DNA from 4 places in the Pseudoalteromonas ruthenica genome. Region 3 is predicted to be linked to each of the others. Evidence: predicted binding sites of a transcription regulator. Region 3 holds the regulator's gene; each other region holds the start of a gene.
What was found. The regulator sigma-54, encoded in region 3, starts transcription at its own class of promoters, with help from an activator protein. The targets are predictions, from matches to a motif close to GTTGGCACGNNNNTNGNNT.

Region 1: the regulator sigma-54 is predicted to act here: its motif matches at 1,552-1,570, upstream of PRUTH_RS01725 (flagellar assembly protein T N-terminal domain-containing protein).
Region 2: the regulator sigma-54 is predicted to act here: its motif matches at 1,760-1,778, upstream of PRUTH_RS05575 (ferritin-like domain-containing protein).
Region 4: the regulator sigma-54 is predicted to act here: its motif matches at 2,507-2,525, upstream of PRUTH_RS12440 (DUF1328 domain-containing protein).

The regions. Positions count from the first base shown of each region.
Region 1 is NZ_CP023396.1:362,974-367,591, reverse strand. It holds gene PRUTH_RS01740 (bifunctional diguanylate cyclase/phosphodiesterase) at 1-83, opposite strand, end outside; gene PRUTH_RS01735 (transglutaminase-like cysteine peptidase) at 80-715, opposite strand; gene PRUTH_RS01730 (LPP20 family lipoprotein) at 1,023-1,478, opposite strand; gene PRUTH_RS01725 (flagellar assembly protein T N-terminal domain-containing protein) at 1,606-2,775, shown strand; gene PRUTH_RS01720 (glutathione peroxidase) at 2,923-3,663, shown strand; gene PRUTH_RS01715 (dihydrolipoyl dehydrogenase) at 3,708-4,618, shown strand, end outside.
Region 2 is NZ_CP023396.1:1,161,942-1,166,559, reverse strand. It holds gene PRUTH_RS05580 (AMP-binding protein) at 1-1,096, opposite strand, end outside; gene PRUTH_RS05575 (ferritin-like domain-containing protein) at 1,283-1,723, opposite strand; gene PRUTH_RS05570 (DNA topoisomerase IB) at 2,011-3,033, shown strand; gene PRUTH_RS05565 (DUF3010 family protein) at 3,074-3,514, opposite strand; gene thrS (threonine--tRNA ligase) at 3,761-4,618, shown strand, end outside.
Region 3 is NZ_CP023396.1:2,904,951-2,909,568, reverse strand. It holds gene mgtE (magnesium transporter) at 1-8, opposite strand, end outside; gene PRUTH_RS13685 (HPr family phosphocarrier protein) at 125-397, opposite strand; gene rapZ (RNase adapter RapZ) at 397-1,242, opposite strand; gene ptsN (PTS IIA-like nitrogen regulatory protein PtsN) at 1,309-1,755, opposite strand; gene hpf (ribosome hibernation promoting factor) at 1,757-2,044, opposite strand; gene PRUTH_RS13665 (RNA polymerase factor sigma-54) at 2,070-3,566, opposite strand; gene lptB (LPS export ABC transporter ATP-binding protein) at 3,591-4,316, opposite strand; gene lptA (lipopolysaccharide transport periplasmic protein LptA) at 4,316-4,618, opposite strand, start outside.
Region 4 is NZ_CP023396.1:2,674,601-2,679,218, reverse strand. It holds gene tkt (transketolase) at 1-1,925, shown strand, start outside; gene PRUTH_RS12445 (hypothetical protein) at 1,989-2,186, opposite strand; gene PRUTH_RS12440 (DUF1328 domain-containing protein) at 2,296-2,469, opposite strand; gene PRUTH_RS12435 (divergent polysaccharide deacetylase family protein) at 2,731-3,495, opposite strand; gene PRUTH_RS12430 (S41 family peptidase) at 3,560-4,618, opposite strand, start outside.

The sequences.
Region 1 (4,618 bases), 730 kb from region 3:
ATAACCACAATCACCAGCCACAGTTGTACCACCAGAGATATACGGTGCGCCCCACTGGACGCTGTAGATGCTTGCTTTATCACCACCTAACTCCTTGCTGTTCCATTTTCTTTAAAACCGAATGCCAGCGAGATAATCTCGCCCGAGGGTCGGCCACACTGTGAGTTGACGTTGCAGTCCACAGACCTTCACTGTTAAAGCTGAAAACCGGATATAAATCAGTGCGCTTCGCTGCTGGCAAAATAGCACTTGTGAGCGAGTCGAGAATGATGGGTTGGCTACTGGGGGTCGGGTAATAACCCAACACCATATGCGCTTGAAACTCTTGGCTGCGGGGGCCACCTATTTGCGCTTTAACATAGATAAGCCGTAGCTTATTATCAGCGATGCCTAGCATCCTCAATGACGCGTATTTCGCTATGGCGTAGTCTTCACAATCGCCCAGCCCCTGCCCTAAGGTTTCTAATGGCGTTGCCCAATAATCTTGTTGTTTGTAGAGAAGTTGGTCGGTGCGGTAGCGCACTTGCGTGGCAAAAAACTGATTGACCAGTTGCACTTTGCGGGTTTCGGTTTCAGCACTCAAGCTAGCTAGTAATTGCTGCCAGCGCTGCGCCACCAGTAAACGTTGAGTACCGTATTGGTTGCGCATAAGCGTTTGAAACAAGCCGCTGTCCATAGTTGCGCCAGCGTGAATGCCACTCATGAGCAACGTCATGGCGAACACTAAACCTAGCCCCAGCCACCGTATTTTATTTATAATTTTCGCACTGCTCACTACGTCCTAAAGGCCTACATAGTTTCTGCGCACCGCTTAGGACGCAATGGGTTTGATTTATTAAAGCATAGCAGTGATTTTCAGTTCTGCAGCACCCGATGTTAGCCGTAAATGCAGTATAAAGAGGTGCTTAGAATAAGTTTGATATTAAAAATTAAAGCAAAAATGCAGGTGTATAAAGGCAAGAAAAGATAAACCCAAGCGCACTGGCGTACACTTGGGGCAATGTTGTATATCAGCAAGCACCTCAGTAGTAAGTGACCTTTTTTACCTTGCGAGGCTTACTCTGAGTAATGTAAAGATCGTGTACTAGCTTCATATCCAGCTCTAATTCAGTCGCATAACTATCGCCAACAACATAACTGCGTTTAACTCGAGCCCCTCGGATCACCCCTTGAACCCGCGCTTGCAGTACATCATCTCCAGCAATGGCATTGGCAACGGTGGTTTGCCCTTGCATTTGTTGGCCATAAACCTGCTCCGCCAACTCCCGATAGGCTTCTATCTTTGAAGCTTTCATCGCCATCAGCGATTTTTGCTGGGCGCTTTCACCGGGCTGCGGTGCAATAGGCGCGTAGCCAATCGCACGTAAAATCGGATAATTGTCAGGCTGCTCTATGGCGTATTCAACGTGCTTATCAAACACGCTGCTGCAACCGAGCATGCTCCATGTGCTGATCAGCAGTATCATCATTCGTAGCATGTTTTGCTCCACACTGATTGTCTTTAAACCTATGCTCAGTAGTATGCACGATAAATGCCACTATTACAGGGGAGTTGGTATGTTCTTTGCTATCTTTGTTACAAGAACATTTTTAGGTGGGATAACTATGCGATATTTGGCATCTGTGTGCGCACTGATGATTGCACTAATAAGCCCGAGTGTCAGCGCCCAATGGTTGCAAACCACAGGGGTTGCGACTTTAGAGGATGGAGATACCGAAACAGCACGCGCCAACGCGGTCAGTGACGCTATAAAACAAGCGTTATTATATTCAGGGCTGGAGCTATCCAGTGTGCAGACCTTGACTAACGGCGTGCTCACTCAGGATCACCTTTCTTTGCAAGCACATGGTCAAGTACAACAAATGCAGCTGCTCGAAGAACAACAAAGTGATGGCATGATCAGTGTCACCATGCAAATTGAAGTGTTAGACAACCCACAGCAATGCCCTGAACAAGACTTTATTAGCCACTTTGCCCTCACACGCACGGCATTGGATAATCCACAGCAAGCTCGTTATGGTCAAATATTTGACGTAGCCCCTGCTTTTACTAAGCAGCTCTACGCAATTATGAGCCAAACGCAATTAGCTATGCTGCCTATTCCTTATTTTAAAGAAGCGGTGGATGTTAGCCCCTTCTTTACACAGCAATTTCAGTATGATGAAAATGTACTGGAATATATTCGCGACAAAAGTAACAGTCAGTACGTGTTACTCTCGCAAATCACCGATATTTCCACCGGCAAGCAATTGAATAATGATTATGCATTTTGGCAGGATGAAAGCTATAACCGCTATTTTAATGTAGAGTTTGCGTTATTCGATGCCTTGAGCTTTGAAAAAATATGGCAAAAAGCCTATCAAACTCAAGGGCCTTGGCAGTTTGAAAAAACCGCTCGTATCGATGTAAACAGTGGCACTTTTTGGCAAAGCCAATACGGACGAGCCATTACTGCGCTTAGTGAGAAAGTGATGTTTGACCTTAACAATGAGCTGCGCTGCCTACCCACCCGTGGATTAATTCAGCATATTGATGGTGACCAAGTAGTTATCAACTTAGGTAAAGCCAACGGCTTAGTGATGGGTCAGCAACTCACTTTGGCGCATAGCAGCAACCTCACCACCTATGCAGGCAAACGTTTGCCACGTCAGGTAACTACCTTACATCGTGTAGAAGTGAATCAGCTTTACCAACACAGTGCCATTGCCACTAATATTGGTAAACGGCCACTGGCGAATATTCAACTCAACGACTTAGTGTTACTGAGCCAATAGCCTGGCTCAGTAATCCCTGCGTACTATTGAAAATAAAGATATGTTCAACGTTCGGTTTTAACAATCAAAGTCATCAATTCTTACTGATATACAAATCAATTCGCTTTTGTCACACTGTACCCAACACATCGAAAGGAGATTATCAGTATGACAACATTTAACAACAGCGAAGGCCAACGAATTCCTCAGGTGACATTTGCAGTGCGTAAAGGCGAGCAATGGCAACAACTTACCTCAGACGATATCTTTTCAGGTAAGACGGTCGTGGTGTTCTCATTGCCCGGTGCGTTTACACCAACCTGCTCATCAACACACTTACCACGCTACAACGAACTTGCCAGTGCACTAAAACAAAATGGCGTAGATGACATTGTCTGCGTGTCGGTAAACGATACATTTGTGATGAATGCCTGGGCTGAGCACCAAGAAGCCGACAATATTACCTTACTCCCTGACGGTAACGGCGAGTTCACCGACGGCATGGGCATGCTGGTTGACAAGAACGACCTAGGTTTTGGTAAACGTAGCTGGCGCTACTCCATGCTCGTGAAAGACGGTGTGGTCAAGAAGATGTTTATCGAGCCGCAAAAACCAGGCGACCCTTTTGAGGTATCGGATGCAGATACTATGCTTGATTATATTAACCCCAAACAAAGTAAGCCACAGCCGGTAAGCATTATTACTAAGCCGGGATGCCCGTTTTGTACCAAAGCGAAAGCAATGCTTTCGCAGCACGGTCTTGCTTTTGAGGAAATTGTGTTAGGTAGTCAAGCGTCGCTGACGAGTCTAAAAGCAATATCCGGTAGAGATACGGTACCGCAAGTATTTATTGGTGGGCAACATATTGGTGGCTCTGATGAGCTTTCCCTTTACTTCACCAACAACTAATTCATTTTAAGGGCCTGCGGGCCCTTTTTTATAAGGACACTGCTATGAATAAAGTGAGCACCGATGTTTTAGTCATTGGCGCAGGCTCAGCCGGCCTAAGTGCTTATCGCAGCGCGAAAGAACATACCAATAAGGTACTCTTGATTGAGGCAGGCCATTACGGAACAACTTGTGCGCGAGTTGGCTGCATGCCCAGCAAACTCTTGATCGCCGCCGCAGAAGCAGCCCACAGTGTGCACACAGCGAACCGTTTCGGTATTAATACCCAAGCCCCTATTATTGATGGTCAGGCAGTGATGCATCGCGTGCGCAGCGAACGTGATCGCTTTGTTGGCTTTGTAATTGATGCAGTCGAAGATATCGACCCGCAAGACCGTCTGATTGGCCACGCACAATTTATTAATGATCATCAAGTTCAAGTCGCTGATCATACGTTAATTGAAGCCAAGCGTGTCGTTATCGCCACCGGCTCCCGACCTAGCTACCCAGAAGCGTTTAACAACTTTGGCGAGCGCTTAATTGTTAACGATGAGGTTTTTGACTGGCAAGACTTACCCGAGTCTGTGGCTGTTTTTGGCCCTGGCGTTATTGGTCTAGAGCTTGGCCAAGCATTGCATCGTTTAGGGGTACGCGTAAAGTTATTCGGCGTTGGCGGAGCGATTGGCCCGCTAAGCGATCCAGTCTTAAAAGATTATGCCGCCACCACCTTCGCTGAAGAGTTTTTCGTAGACGCCGATGCTCAAGTGACAAATATGCGACAAGTCGGCGATAAAGCTCAATTCACTTATACCGACGGTCATGGACAACAACACAGCGAACAGTTCGACTACGTGCTTGCCGCCACAGGCCGCAAACCGAACGTCGATAAGCTAGCATTGACAAATACATCGCTAGAGCTTGATGAGCGAGGAGTCCCCATTGCCGATGAATACACTATGCAATGCGGGGACAGCAA
Region 2 (4,618 bases), 1.5 Mb from region 3:
TGCACTCGGTTTGGCCGTAACCAATCACCACTTCGCGCATATGAAAATCACTGTGTACTTTGCGCATCAATTCTTGCGGGCAGGTGCTTCCAGCCATGACTCCGGTGCGTAAGGTGCTGAGATCGTACTGCTTAAAGTCGGGGTGTTCTAATTGCGCAATAAACATCGTCGGTACGCCATGGAGCGCCGTACAGCGCTCTTGCTCAATGCAACTTAGGGTGCTGATTGCATCGAACGAGGGGGCTGGAAATATCGCACAGGCACCGCTGGCCAAACACACTAGATTGCCCAGCACCATGCCAAAGCAATGGTACAGGGGCACCGGAATACACAACCTGTCTTTGTCATTAAAGTGCATTGCTTGGGCAACCAGCAAACCGTTGTTTAAAATATTGCGGTGCGAGAGCGTGGCGCCTTTGGGGTTTCCGGTTGTGCCCGAGGTAAATTGAATATTAATGGCGTCATCAGGTCGAAGTTGCGCTTCAATAACCCGCATTTGCTGGTAGTGCGCATCCTCGCCCAGTTGTCGAACCGACTTAAATGATGTCATGCCGGCAAAAGGTTGCTCTGAGAGAATAATAACTTGCTCTAAAGTGGGCAGCGCTTGCAGGGTGGTTTTGCTACCGTCTTTTAATTCCGGTGCAAGCTGGTAGATCATGTCAACGTAGTTTGATGCTTTAAATTGCTCGGCCATCACCAGGTATTTTACACCCACATTGTTAATGGCAAAGGCCAATTCATGAGGGCGATAGGCGGGGTTAATGCACACCATAATGGCGCCAATTTTGGCGCTTGCGAATTGCACCAAGGACCATTCAATATTGTTGGGTGACCAAATGCCAACCCGATCCCCTGGCTGCACACCTAGAGCGAGTAAGCCCGCAGCGAGGCGCTCTATTTCCCGTAAATACTGGCGGTAAGTCCAACGGATCCCTTGATGGCGCACTACAATCGCCTCATTGTCTGGGTGTTTGTCGACAATATAATCAAGATGCTCGGCGATGGTTCGCTCGCTAAGCGGCGTTGAAAATGAGCCGTGGTACTGGCTCAACGTTAACGGTAGTGAAGGGGAGTGATTGTCTTGTTGTTGCGGCATTGACTGCCTCCTTGCCCGGATAGATGTTGTCATTTTAGGTTTTTCAACACCTAATCAAGCACAGAGTGTCGACACTTTCCATTATTTTGAGGTGGTTTCTGTTGGAATTAGACTAAAGGTTTAGTTTTTGTCGACATAAAAAAGCGGGCCATGGGCCCGCTACATCGTCTTGGGGAGAGAAATAATTTAGCTCGTTGCTTCTTGCAGTGCCTTCATTTTATCGTGGCAAATTTGCATGCGTTCACGAAGCTGAGAAAGAACTTGTGCGCACTGAGGTGGCTGTGACTCTTCTAGTGCATCGTCGAACTCTTCAAGCACTTTATCTTCAACCTCTTCAAGGTGTTTGATGTACGTATGTTCTTCGTTGCTCTTAATCGCGCTCATCACCTTAGTGTAGGTTTTACGTACATCTACCAGGGTGTCTGAGCCGGTTTCAATTTCGCCTTGCTCTTCAATGGCAAAGGGTTGCAAGTCGGTCACCGCTTTGTGCTTTTCATCGATCATGTTTTGGAACACGGTACGTACATCATTACTATCAATGTTGTCTTTGGCATCGGAGTAAAAATCAATGCCACCCTTTAGTACTTTGATAATGTCTGTGATTTTCTCTGAACGTTGCATTGTCATAATTGTGCTCCTTCAATTTTGAATTCGATTTAATAGGAGCAATGCTTGTGCCAAATCGAGGGAATGTATAAAAATCATTATTAAACAATGTTTTATCTTTATATTCGAACGCTTGAAATGTGTAAGCCAACGCCTTTTTCATGGGCAACTATGAAAGCTTTTCAATCGCAGGCGGTAAAAACGTCATAGTCGTACAACCAACAAAACGTATTATTTTTTACCTTTCACAGTGCGCCAGGTGAAGATGTGCTGCGTAGTAGCTATTATCGGAAAAAGAAGGAAGAAGAATGGATTGTAACGTTGCCCCAAGCTCAACCTACCACGAGTGTAATACCCTTACGACAACGCGTCGTAAACGGGGAAAAGGATTTGAATACTTCCATCTTGATAAGGAAAAGATAACCAGTCGTGCTTACTTAAAACGAATGCGAGAGTTGGTTGTGCCTCCTATGTGGCGTGATGTACGTATTAGCGCTTGCCAGTACAATAAGGTGCAGGCCGTTGGCGTTGATGGCAAAGGAAAGCGACAATACATTTACCACGCCCATTGGCAATTGGCGCAACAGCAAAAAAAATTTGCCAAGTTAGGTGAATTCGCTGCTCAGCTTCCAGATGCGCGAGGGCAATGCTTATCCTTATTGGCAGAACCTGATTGGACGAAAGACAAAGTGTGCGCGCTTGGGTGCGCAATCTTAGACCTTACCGCGATTCGTGTAGGCAATAATAATTATTACAAAGCCAATGAAACTTGTGGGTTAACCACGCTTCGACGCAAGCATGTGGATATTAAAGACGATCATGTACAATTTAGCTTTAAAGGTAAACACGCAAAACACCGAGAGGTGCGCATCGACGATACTGAGCTTGCTGAATTAGTGGCTTCAAGTGCAGAGCAACAAGGGTATAGCTTGCTACGTTATTATCAACAAGGCCAATGGCATGACCTGCAAAGTGATGATATTAACGAATTTATCCACCGTGTTTTTGGCGGCCACTTTAGTGCCAAAGATTATCGCACCTGGGCGGGGACGCGAATGGCGGTGCGCTTTGCCCACGTAGCCGCAGAGCAAGTACAGGCGCACCCAAGGCGCAAATTTAAGTCTCAGCTGGTTAAACTCGTTGCTAAGCAATTAGGCAATACCGCGAACATTTGCGAACAGTATTATATTCACCCGAAGGTGTTAGAACACCTCAGCGAACACTATGAAAATGAACACCCGTTTGCGCATTTTGACGCGACACCGCGCTCTTTGGCAGGGGAGTTAGACATGGATGAGAGGCATGCGTTAGCGATTATTACTGGGCGATGACGTAACAGGCCATTTCTGCGGCCTGTTACTATCGGGGGGATTACTGCTTAGCGTAAGTGCGCAGCATAATATCGACATACGCCGTCATAAAGGCTTGCTCTTGAAACTTCTTCAGCCCCGTATCAGCAAACTCAATAGGTAATGGGTTGCGCTTAAGCTGTTCTTTCATCTCTGTGGCACTAATAATGTGCACATCTAAGTTAGTTATCAGCTGCAGTGCCGCTTCCATTTTAAAGCCAACCGCGCCGCCGGCGAACTTACCTTTATGAGGTCGCGCTTTGATGGCGATAGCATCCACTTGGTAATCTTCCATCAGCTTTTTAAAGTCGCGATGAAACTTTTGGATTTCTTCAGTATCGTTAGCATCGCTTAAAACAAAACGTGTTTGGCGCACATCACGGATGTCAAACACACCATTTTCTTTACTTAGAAGGCATAGTAAAACTTCACTGCCTTTTATTTCTACGCCGCAAGTATGCATAGTCAAATATCACCTTTTTTATCAATGGCATTAGTATATCAGAAGCGCATACAAAATTTGTTAAGAAAATTATCAGACGAGCCTTGTATTTACCTCTATAGCGCGCCAAAATAGCGCCTTGCTCACGCTTTGTGGGCGGCAGTATCATCGCAATGCTTGTTGGTATAAGCGTTGATTAGACTTATTAAATAGACAAATAAATACACGTGGCGCGGCGTAGGTGTCACCACTGTACAAGGATTAAACATGCCAGTAATTACTCTTCCTGACGGCAGTCAGCGTTCATTTGAAAACCCTGTTTCCACGCTAGACGTAGCACAAGACATCGGCCCAGGCCTTGCCAAAGCGACCATCGCTGGGCGTGTTAACGGTGAGCGTGTTGACGCCTGTGATTTAATCAGCGAAGACGCACGGTTAGAGATCATCACCGCAAAAGATGAAGACGGTTTAGAAATTATCCGTCACTCCTGTGCGCACCTTATCGGCCACGCCATTAAGCAATTGTATCCTGATGCAAAAATGGCCATTGGTCCAACTATCGACAACGGCTTTTATTATGATGTCGATATGGAGCACTCGCTGACGCAAGAAGATTTAGAAGCGCTTGAAAAGCGTATGAAAGAACTTGCGAAAACCAAATATGACGTGGTTAAGAAGACCGTGAGCTGGCAACAGGCCCGCGACACGTTTGAACAACGTGGCGAACCTTATAAAGTTGAAATCTTGGACGAGAATATCGCTAAAGATGACCGTCTTGGTTTATACCACCACGAAGAGTACGTGGATATGTGTCGTGGCCCACACGTACCGAATATGAGCTTTTGTCAGCACTTTAAATTGATGAAAGTAGCAGGTGCATACTGGCGTGGCGACTCTGACAATAAAATGTTGCAGCGTATTTATGGCACCGCATGGGGTGATAAAAAGCAACTTAAAGGCTACTTGCAGCGCTTAGAAGAAGCGGAAAAGCGCGATCACCGTAAAATTGGTAAAGCCCTAGATTTATGGCACTGGCAAGAAGAAGCGCCAGGTATGGTGTTTTGGCACAATGATGGTTGGAGCATTTACCGCGAGCTCGAAGAGTTTGTTCGCGAAAAACTGCGC
Region 3 (4,618 bases):
TCTGGCATAGGCATCCCTTAAATACAAAAAATGGGGTGGGAAATAGCGTGCAAGCAAGCGCTTACAAGCCGTTGATTAGTTTAACCTAACTAAATCAATGATAGCAAAAGTAAATGCCTAAGGGTTATTCTTGTTCGTGGAACTTTTCTGCAATGAGCGCCCCGATAGCTGCCAACGCGGCGTCGGCATCAGGGCCTTCACACTGCACGCGCACTTCCTTACCTTTGCCGCTCTCAAGGAGCAGTAAAGCCAAGACACTGTCGGCCTGTGCGCTCTTATCACCTTGATATAACATTATTTCGGCATCAAAATTCATCGCCAGTTGCGCCAATTGTGAGGCTGCACGAGCATGTAGGCCTAACTTGTTTTGAATAATAAAAGTACCTTCAACCATCACTATTTTTCCTGCTCTCGATGGCGAATTTTCACGTTCGGATAAGTATCTAAAAAGCGCTCTCCCAAAGTTTGGGCAAGGTACACTGAGCGGTGTTGACCCCCAGTGCAGCCAATAGCAATGGTTAAATAACTACGGTTATTACGCTCTAGGTGGGGTAACCAAGTTTGAACAAAAGTTTGGATCTGCCAAGTGAACTTTTGCACGATTGAGTGACTGGCTAGATAATCTTGAACGGGTTGGTCTAACCCTGTGAGCGCCTTTAGTTCAGGTTCCCAATGGGGATTGGGGAGAAACCGCACATCAAACACATAATCAGCATTTTTTGGAATGCCATGTTTAAACCCAAAAGACTCAAAAGTGATCAGTAATTGCTTGTCTTTTTTACCCAGCACTTTTTCACGGATCATCTCCGCCAACTGGTGAACACTGAGCTCAGTTGTATCAATAATAAAGTCGGCGTGGGAGATGAGTACATCAAGAAGCTGCTTCTCTTCACGAATAGCGACATCCAACGTCATATTTTGCATGGATAAGGGGTGTAGTCGACGAGTTTCAGAGAAACGCTTAATCAACGTTTGTTCGTCACTATCAAGGTAAAACAGCGAAGGCTTAGCAAACTCAGGCAGGTAAGCGAGAATGTCGTTAAATTCATGCTGTTCTTTGGGCAAATTGCGCACGTCTATACTGACGGCAATTTTGTCATAATTTGCTGAAACACTGCGCACCAAGGAGGGGAGTAAAATAACTGGGATGTTATCTACGCAATAGTACCCAAGGTCTTCGAGCACCCGTAACGCGACTGATTTTCCAGAACCCGAGCGACCACTGACAATGATAAGTTCCATCCGACAACTCCTTGTTTTACCCCAAGACGCACATTTAAACCACACCATGAATTAATACGGCGCGCATTAGTCGGCGATCAATTGATAAAGCTCTTGATCGCTGCTGGCTGAGCGCAGTTGTTTACACAGTTGTTTGTCTTTTAGTTTATCAGCAATTGTCGCTAAGGTCTTCAGGTGTTGTTCAGTCTCATTAGCCGGCACTAAAAGTGCGACAAAGATATCCACCGGACGGTTATCAATGGCATCAAAGTTAATGGCTTCGCGATTGGTTACAACAATGGCAATCGTACTGTCGATACCATCGAGACGGCCATGTGGAATAGCAACGCCTTTGCCGATGCCAGTACTGCCCAGCTTTTCGCGGGTTAGTAAAGCATCAAGTACCGATTGCTCGCTGAGGTGAGGACTGTGCTGATGAGCCACCTGAGAGAGGTACTCCAGCATTCTTTTTTTGCTATTAAAAAGGACCGCAGCTTTGCTGCAGTCCTTGGTAAAGAGTGAATCTAGGTTCATGTTAGTGACGAGATAATTTCTCTTTATGTTTAATCACTTGACGGTCGAGCTTATCAATTAAGCCGTCGATCGCCGCATACATATCCTGGTGCTCTGCGGTTGCGAACAGTTCACCACCGTTAACGTGAAGAGTAGCTTCTGCTTTTTGTGTTAGTTTTTCAATATCAAGAATGACATGCACATTATTTATATGGTCAAAGTGACGCTCTAATTTTGCAAATTTGCTATTCACATAGTTGCGAAGAGAATCAGTGATTTCTACGTGACGACCGGTAAGATTTAATTGCATAAGCATTTTCCTTCTTGTCTAACGTCTATATCAAACTTTTACGCTGATTTGACGGTGGAATGGCTAGCGATTCACGATATTTAGCAATCGTGCGCCGAGCCACTTTAATTCCTTGCTCGGCTAGTACGTCGGCAATCTTGCTATCACTCAACGGTTTAGCAGGATTCTCCGCAGCTACTAGCTTTTTGATCAATGCTCGAATCGCTGTAGACGAGCATTCACCTCCGTTTTCGGTTGTAACATGGCTGGAGAAAAAGTACTTCAGCTCAAAAATACCCCGTGGTGTATGCATATACTTTTGGGTGGTCACACGGGAAATCGTTGACTCATGCATTTCCACCATTTCGGCAACGTCATTAAGCACCATTGGCTTCATTGCCTCTTCACCATGTTCAAAGAATGCCTGTTGTTGTTGAACAATGCAATTAGTTACTTTAAGTAGCGTATCATTGCGTTGTTCCAAGCTCTTTATAAACCATTTCGCTTCTTGTAAATGCGAGCGAATAAATTGACTATCACTTTGTGACTTACAGCTTCGCGACATTGATGCATAGTGATCGTTAACGCGGATCTTAGGCATACTATCTGGGTTTAATTCAACCACCCAGCGGCCTTTAACTTTCTTCACCGATACATCTGGAATCACATACTCTGACTGCTCTCGCACAATCGTGGCTGCAGGAGTCGGATTTAAACTGTGTATCAGTGTCATCACCTCTTTTAACTGCGCTTCTTTAAGCTTAGTCTTTTTCATCAAGGTGCGATAGTCACGACTACCAAGCAAATCAATATAGTTACAAACTACCTCTTTGGTCTCTTCAAGCCAAGGGGTTTGTGGGTCAAATTGCTTGAGCTGGATCAACAAGCACTCTTGTAAAGAACGCGCACCAATTCCTACTGGATCAAAGAGTTGGATACGCTTAAGAACGGCTTCAATTTCATCGAGCTCGATACCATCGTCTTGTTCATCATGATTCAAGCTTTCCAGCAGATCTTCACAACTGACTGTTAAAATGCCGTTGTCATTGATGGCTTCAATAATGGCTGTGGCGATGGCCTCGTCGGTGGCACTAAAAGGTGTTAATTGCAGCTGCCACATTAAATAATCGTGTAACGACTCGGTGGTTTCGCCTTGGTAGATAGACTCATCTTCTGGCATAGGCCCAGAGGAGGCAACGGGAGCCGCACTAATATACTCATCCCAAGACACATCCATGGGCAAGTCTTCACTGATGGACTCGTTGTTCATGGCATCAGCACTTTCAACTTCATCCTTACTGGCGCTGGCCGTCTCGGCGGTATCGTTATTTTGGTTGTCGGACGTCGACTCTTTTTGCTCTTGGTTGTCGTTATTGTCGGCGTAATTGTCTTCTTCAACTTCAAGTAATGGGTTGGCGTCCAACGCCTCTTGAATTTCTTGTTGGAGATCCAAAGTACTGAGCTGCAACAGGCGAATCGCTTGCTGCAATTGTGGGGTCATTGTTAATTGCTGGCCTAGGCGCAGCTGTAATGATTGCCTCATGTATCTCTAACAATCCTTTAATCGTTATAATCTAAACTGCTCACCCAAATAGACGTCGCGAACCGTTTGATCGGCAAGAACTTGCTCTGGAGTACCAGAAGCAATGAGCTCGCCATGGGAAACAATGTATGCGGTTTCACATACGTCTAGGGTCTCTCGCACGTTGTGGTCGGTGATTAATACACCAATGCCACGATTGCGCAGATGCTCTATGATTTTCTTTATATCTAACACTGAAATAGGGTCGACACCAGCAAAAGGTTCATCCAACAAGATAAACTTGGGGTTTGCCGCCAATGCTCGCGCTATTTCTACCCGGCGACGTTCGCCACCAGATAACGCCATTCCTTGTGAGTCTCGAATGTGCTGTATATTAAACTCATCAAGTAGGCCCTCAAGCTCGCTTTCACGCTCTGCTTTGCTTAAGCCCTTGCGGGTTTCCAGGATGGCCATCAAATTTTGAAACACTGTCAGCTTTCGAAAAATAGATGATTCTTGCGGTAAATAACCAATACCTAAGCGCGCACGAGAGTGCATCGGCATCAAGGTGATATCCTCATCATCAATACTGATGGTGCCTTTATCACTGGGTACCAAGCCAACTATCATGTAAAAAGTAGTTGTCTTACCGGCTCCATTAGGGCCGAGCAAGCCGACGATACTACCTGCTTGTACTTCTAAGCCCACACTTTTGACGACCTCCCGGCCTTTATAGCTTTTCGCTAATTTTTGTGCTTTAAGAGTCGCCATTATTGCTCTTTCTCCGGCGTATCGTCACTTTGTGGTGTTAATGTTGTGCGCACTCGTGTGCTGGAGTTTTCATCCTTTTCGGCGGTGATCAGCTGTTTGGCAATATCATAGCTTATGGTTTCGGCAACGATATGCTGGTCGGCCATGGCAATCTTAGCATCACCTTGAATTTTAAGGGTCTCAGAGGCGACGTCATAACGAATTTCCAGCGCCTGTGCAGAAATCTCAGTGCCATCTTCCATCACTTCGGTGTACACAGCTGGTGAGCCGGTGGCTACGAGCAATTGCTTGTTATCACCCAA
Region 4 (4,618 bases), 230 kb from region 3:
AATCAGGTCATCCGGGTGCCCCGATGGGCATGGCCGATATCGCCGAAGTACTGTGGCGCGATTATCTTAAGCATAACCCGAGCAACCCTAACTGGGCTGACCGTGACCGATTTATTCTCTCAAATGGCCACGGTTCAATGCTGATTTATTCGCTTTTACACTTAAGCGGCTATGATCTTCCTATTGAGGAAATTAAAAACTTCCGTCAGCTTCATTCAAAAACTCCGGGCCACCCTGAATACGGTTACGCTCCGGGTATTGAGACTACTACGGGCCCGCTTGGACAGGGGATCACCAATGCGGTAGGCATGGCAATCGCGGAGAAAGCCCTTGCTGCTCAATTTAATCGCGCTGACCATGAAATTGTTGATCACTATACTTACGCTTTTATGGGCGACGGCTGCTTAATGGAAGGGATTTCTCACGAGGCGTGTTCGCTTGCAGGAACTCTAGGCCTTGGTAAGTTGATTGCGTTTTGGGACGACAATGGTATTTCTATTGATGGTGAGGTAGAAGGCTGGTTTAGTGACGACACTCCCGCGCGTTTTGAGTCTTACGGCTGGCACGTGGTTCGTAATGTTGATGGCCACGATAGCGAGGCTATTCGCGCTGCTATTGATGAAGGCCGCGCCCAAGGTGACAAGCCAACGCTTATCTGTTGTAAAACAGTGATTGGTTACGGCTCTCCTAATAAATCAGGAAGCCATGATTGCCACGGTGCGCCGTTGGGTGATGATGAAATTAAAGCTGCGCGCGAGTTCTTGGGTTGGTCTCATGACGCCTTTGCGATTCCTGATGATATCTATCAACAGTGGGATGCTAAAGAGAAGGGCACACAAGCAGAGCAGAGTTGGCAGGATAAGTTTGCGGCATACAAGGCGGCATACCCTGAGCTTGCTGCTGAGTTTGAACGTCGCCAAAATGGCGAATTGCCTGCTGACTGGGCTGAGAAGTCGCAAGCCTATATTGAGCAGTTACAAGCAAACCCTGATAGCCCAGCAACACGTAAGGCATCGCAAAATGCCTTGAATACCTTTGGTCCCATGCTACCCGAGTTTATGGGCGGCTCAGCCGATTTGGCCGGATCGAACTTAACTATTTGGAGTGGTTCAAAAGGCCTTAGTAAAGACGACGCGTCAGGTAACTATATTTTCTATGGTGTGCGTGAATTTGGCATGTCCGCCATTATGAATGGCATTGCCCTGCACAAAGGTTTCATTCCTTACGGTGCAACCTTTTTGATGTTTATGGAGTATGCACGCAATGCGGTGCGCATGGCTGCACTAATGAAGACGCCTAGCATCTTTGTTTACACCCACGATTCCATCGGCCTGGGTGAAGATGGACCGACTCACCAACCGGTTGAGCAAATGGCGAGCCTACGTTATACACCGAATCTAGTGAATTGGCGTCCATGTGACCAAGTTGAGTCAGCCATTGCGTGGCAGCAAGCGATTGAGCGCAAAGATGGGCCAACGTCGCTGGTCTTTACGCGTCAAGGCCTTGCTCAGCAAGCACGCGATGCGCAGCAGCTTGCTGATGTGAAAAAAGGTGGGTATGTATTAACCTGTGATGGCGAGCCAGAAGTTATTCTGATTGCCACAGGTTCGGAAGTACAGCTTGCTATGGATGCAGCTTCTGAGCTTCGCGCTCAAGGTCGTCAGGTACGCGTGGTATCTATGCCATCAACGGACTTGTTCGACCAACAAGACGCACAGTACAAAGAAAGTGTCCTACCCAGCAGTGTGACTCGCCGTGTCGCTGTAGAGGCAGGCATTGCCGACTTCTGGTACAAGTATGTTGGTTTGAATGGCAAAGTTATCGGCATGACTAGCTTTGGTGAATCAGCGCCAGCGGGCGAATTGTTTAAGCACTTTGGCTTCACCGTAGACAATGTGGTTGCGGCGGCCAACAGTCAGTTTTAAATAATTAGAGACGTAAAAAAACCCGCGAACTTCGCGGGTTTTTTGTTTGAAGATAAGCCTGTATTAGCAGTTTGTTTCTTCTGCACCGGCGTTTTCTTTAACATTTTCACACGCGTCTTCAACCGCGTTTTGAGTGTCAGTGATCGCCTCATCAATTTTTTCACCTGCCTCTTCGGCACCGCCACTGTCTTCACAGCCCATAGCGAATACTGCGGCAAATAATGTAGCGATAAATGCTTTTGTTGCTGAATGATTAAACATAGAACTCTCCTTGAATATTAACTCTTTAAATCTGGATTCAAATAACGTGTTTTGGTTGCGGTCGCGGGTTTCATCCCACCTGTGACCGCTTGTACTGTAAAATTAATAACTACCTTGGCGCTTTACCACGAATGGCGCCAGCAACAAGGGAGATAACCAGCAGTACCAAGAATACAAAGAAAATAATTTTAGCGATGCCAGCGGCTGCGCCAGCAATGCCACCGAAACCTAAAAGTGCTGCGACCAAAGCGATAACTAAAAATGCAATTGACCAACCTAACATAATGTACCCTCCATAGATTTGCGTTTCGGAATATACGTTGCTAAGTCCATGCCAACTTTTAAGATGTTGATTTTAATGGGTTTGTTGTTTTTTGTGGACTAGGGGAAAAGAAAAGCTTTCACTGTTTGTGTAAAAGATACAGATTAATTTTATGTTCATAGAACAAGCACTTGGGCAGGTGCTGAATACGGAGGAGGTGGTTTATCGGCACCAGAACCCAGTCATCAGCAGCCATGCCACCTATGATTGCTTTAGAGGCCTCTACTCTTCCTCGGTTACACTTTTTTTATCGGCCTGGGCAAGTCGAATTGTGCGCTGCTGCACTAGCTGAGATAAAGGCACAAGTTGGAAACCTTCACCCTCGAGTTCTTGCAATGCCTGTTGCAAGAACGCAAACGTTTCGGGGTAGGGGTGAGCAATTGCAACTGCGTAGTCATACTTATCAGCGAGAGTCTTTAACTGCTCAAAGCGATAACGTAGTTGCTGCTCGGTGGTAATATTGTCGAGAAAAACATGGCGAGCAATATTGCTGACACCGTATAGCCCGGCAATTGTTTGCGCTTTTGAATTGGGAGTTGTTTTACTGTCGAGAAAAAACAAATCTTGCTCTTTTAGCACTTCCATAGTCCAGCTCATCGGCGCATTTTGCTGTGTTAGCAGCGAGCCCATGTGATTATTGACGCCGCGCGCATTGGGTAGGCTGGCTAATGCCTTGCGTAACTCGTGTTGGAAAGCTTCTTTTGACATATCCATTGTCAGCCCCCCAGGCCCTAACGCTTTACCGTTTATAGCTTGCATAGGGGCATGCAAAAGCACCTCCTTATCTAAGGCCCCTGCCTGTTGAGCAAAGTGAGCGGCGTAAGGAGTAAAAGGGAGCACCGAATAGGTCACAGCGCCAGGCAAGTGCAAGGCAGCCATGTCGTTACGATGATAGCCGATGTCATCAATGACAATAGCGATTTGCTTCGCATGTACTGGTGATAAGAGCACCAGCACACACAACGTAGTCCATATTAAAAAGCGCACAATGTGTTTTTATCTTTGTTGATGATTAGTGTGCAGGCCCGTGCTTAAAGCCGAGCCTGCGTTTTTATTGTTCTAATAGTTGCTGAGCTTTTAGTAATTGTTTATCAAGCAGTGCGGTTAAGTTTTTATGCGCACTTTGCCCCTCAGCTAAGCTGATTATAACTTCTTTATTTGATTGCGAAAGGGCAGGTTGCAATATCGGCACATCAGGTACGATGCCAGTCCCCTCAATGGACACGCCAGAGGGGGTATAGTACTTCGCTGTGGTCAGCTTCAAAGCACTGCGGCCATCGCCTAAGGGGATCAATGACTGCACCGACCCTTTACCATAGGAGCGAGTCCCTACCACGGTTGCCCGGTCATTATCCTTGAGCGCACCGGCAACAATTTCTGCAGCGGAAGCGGAGCCCTCATTGATCAGCACGACCATGGGGGCGCCTTGAATTATGTCCCCTGCTTTCGCTTCAAAGCGTTGATTAGCCTCCACAAAGCGACCTCGAGTAGAGACGATAACACCTTGAGACAAAAATAAATCGGCAATGGCAATGGCACTGTCGAGGGTACCGCCTGGGTTGTCACGCAGGTCAATTAGCAAACCGTTGAGTATGGCGCCGTTGGCGTTTTGCATCATGGTGATGTGACGCGCGACATCATGAAAGCTATGATTGTTGAAGCTATTAATACGTAAGTAGCCCATACCATTGGCCTTGAGCTCACTGGCGACGCTTTCAATGTGGATAGGCTGACGGGTAAGCTGAAAGTCGAGGCGTTGTGAGTGGCCTGCGCGAGCAACGGCTAAATGCACTTGCCCATCTTCACGACTGCTGATCAGAGCAGAGACTTCTTCTAAGGTAGTGTTATTCACCTTAGTGCCATTGATAGAGACGATAACATCACCACGCTGTAAGCCAGCGGCCCGAGCGGGTGAGTTGGGTAGAGCGGAGATCACCACTATATGTTTATCACGCTGTTCTACCTCGATACCCAAGCCCTTGTATTGGCCATTGGTAACATCGAATAATCGTTTTAACTCTTGCTCATCAAGGAACTCGCTATATGGGTCAAGCTCTTGTAATAAACTGCTGAGTACATGTTGGTCTAACTTGTCGCGATCCACTTCCTC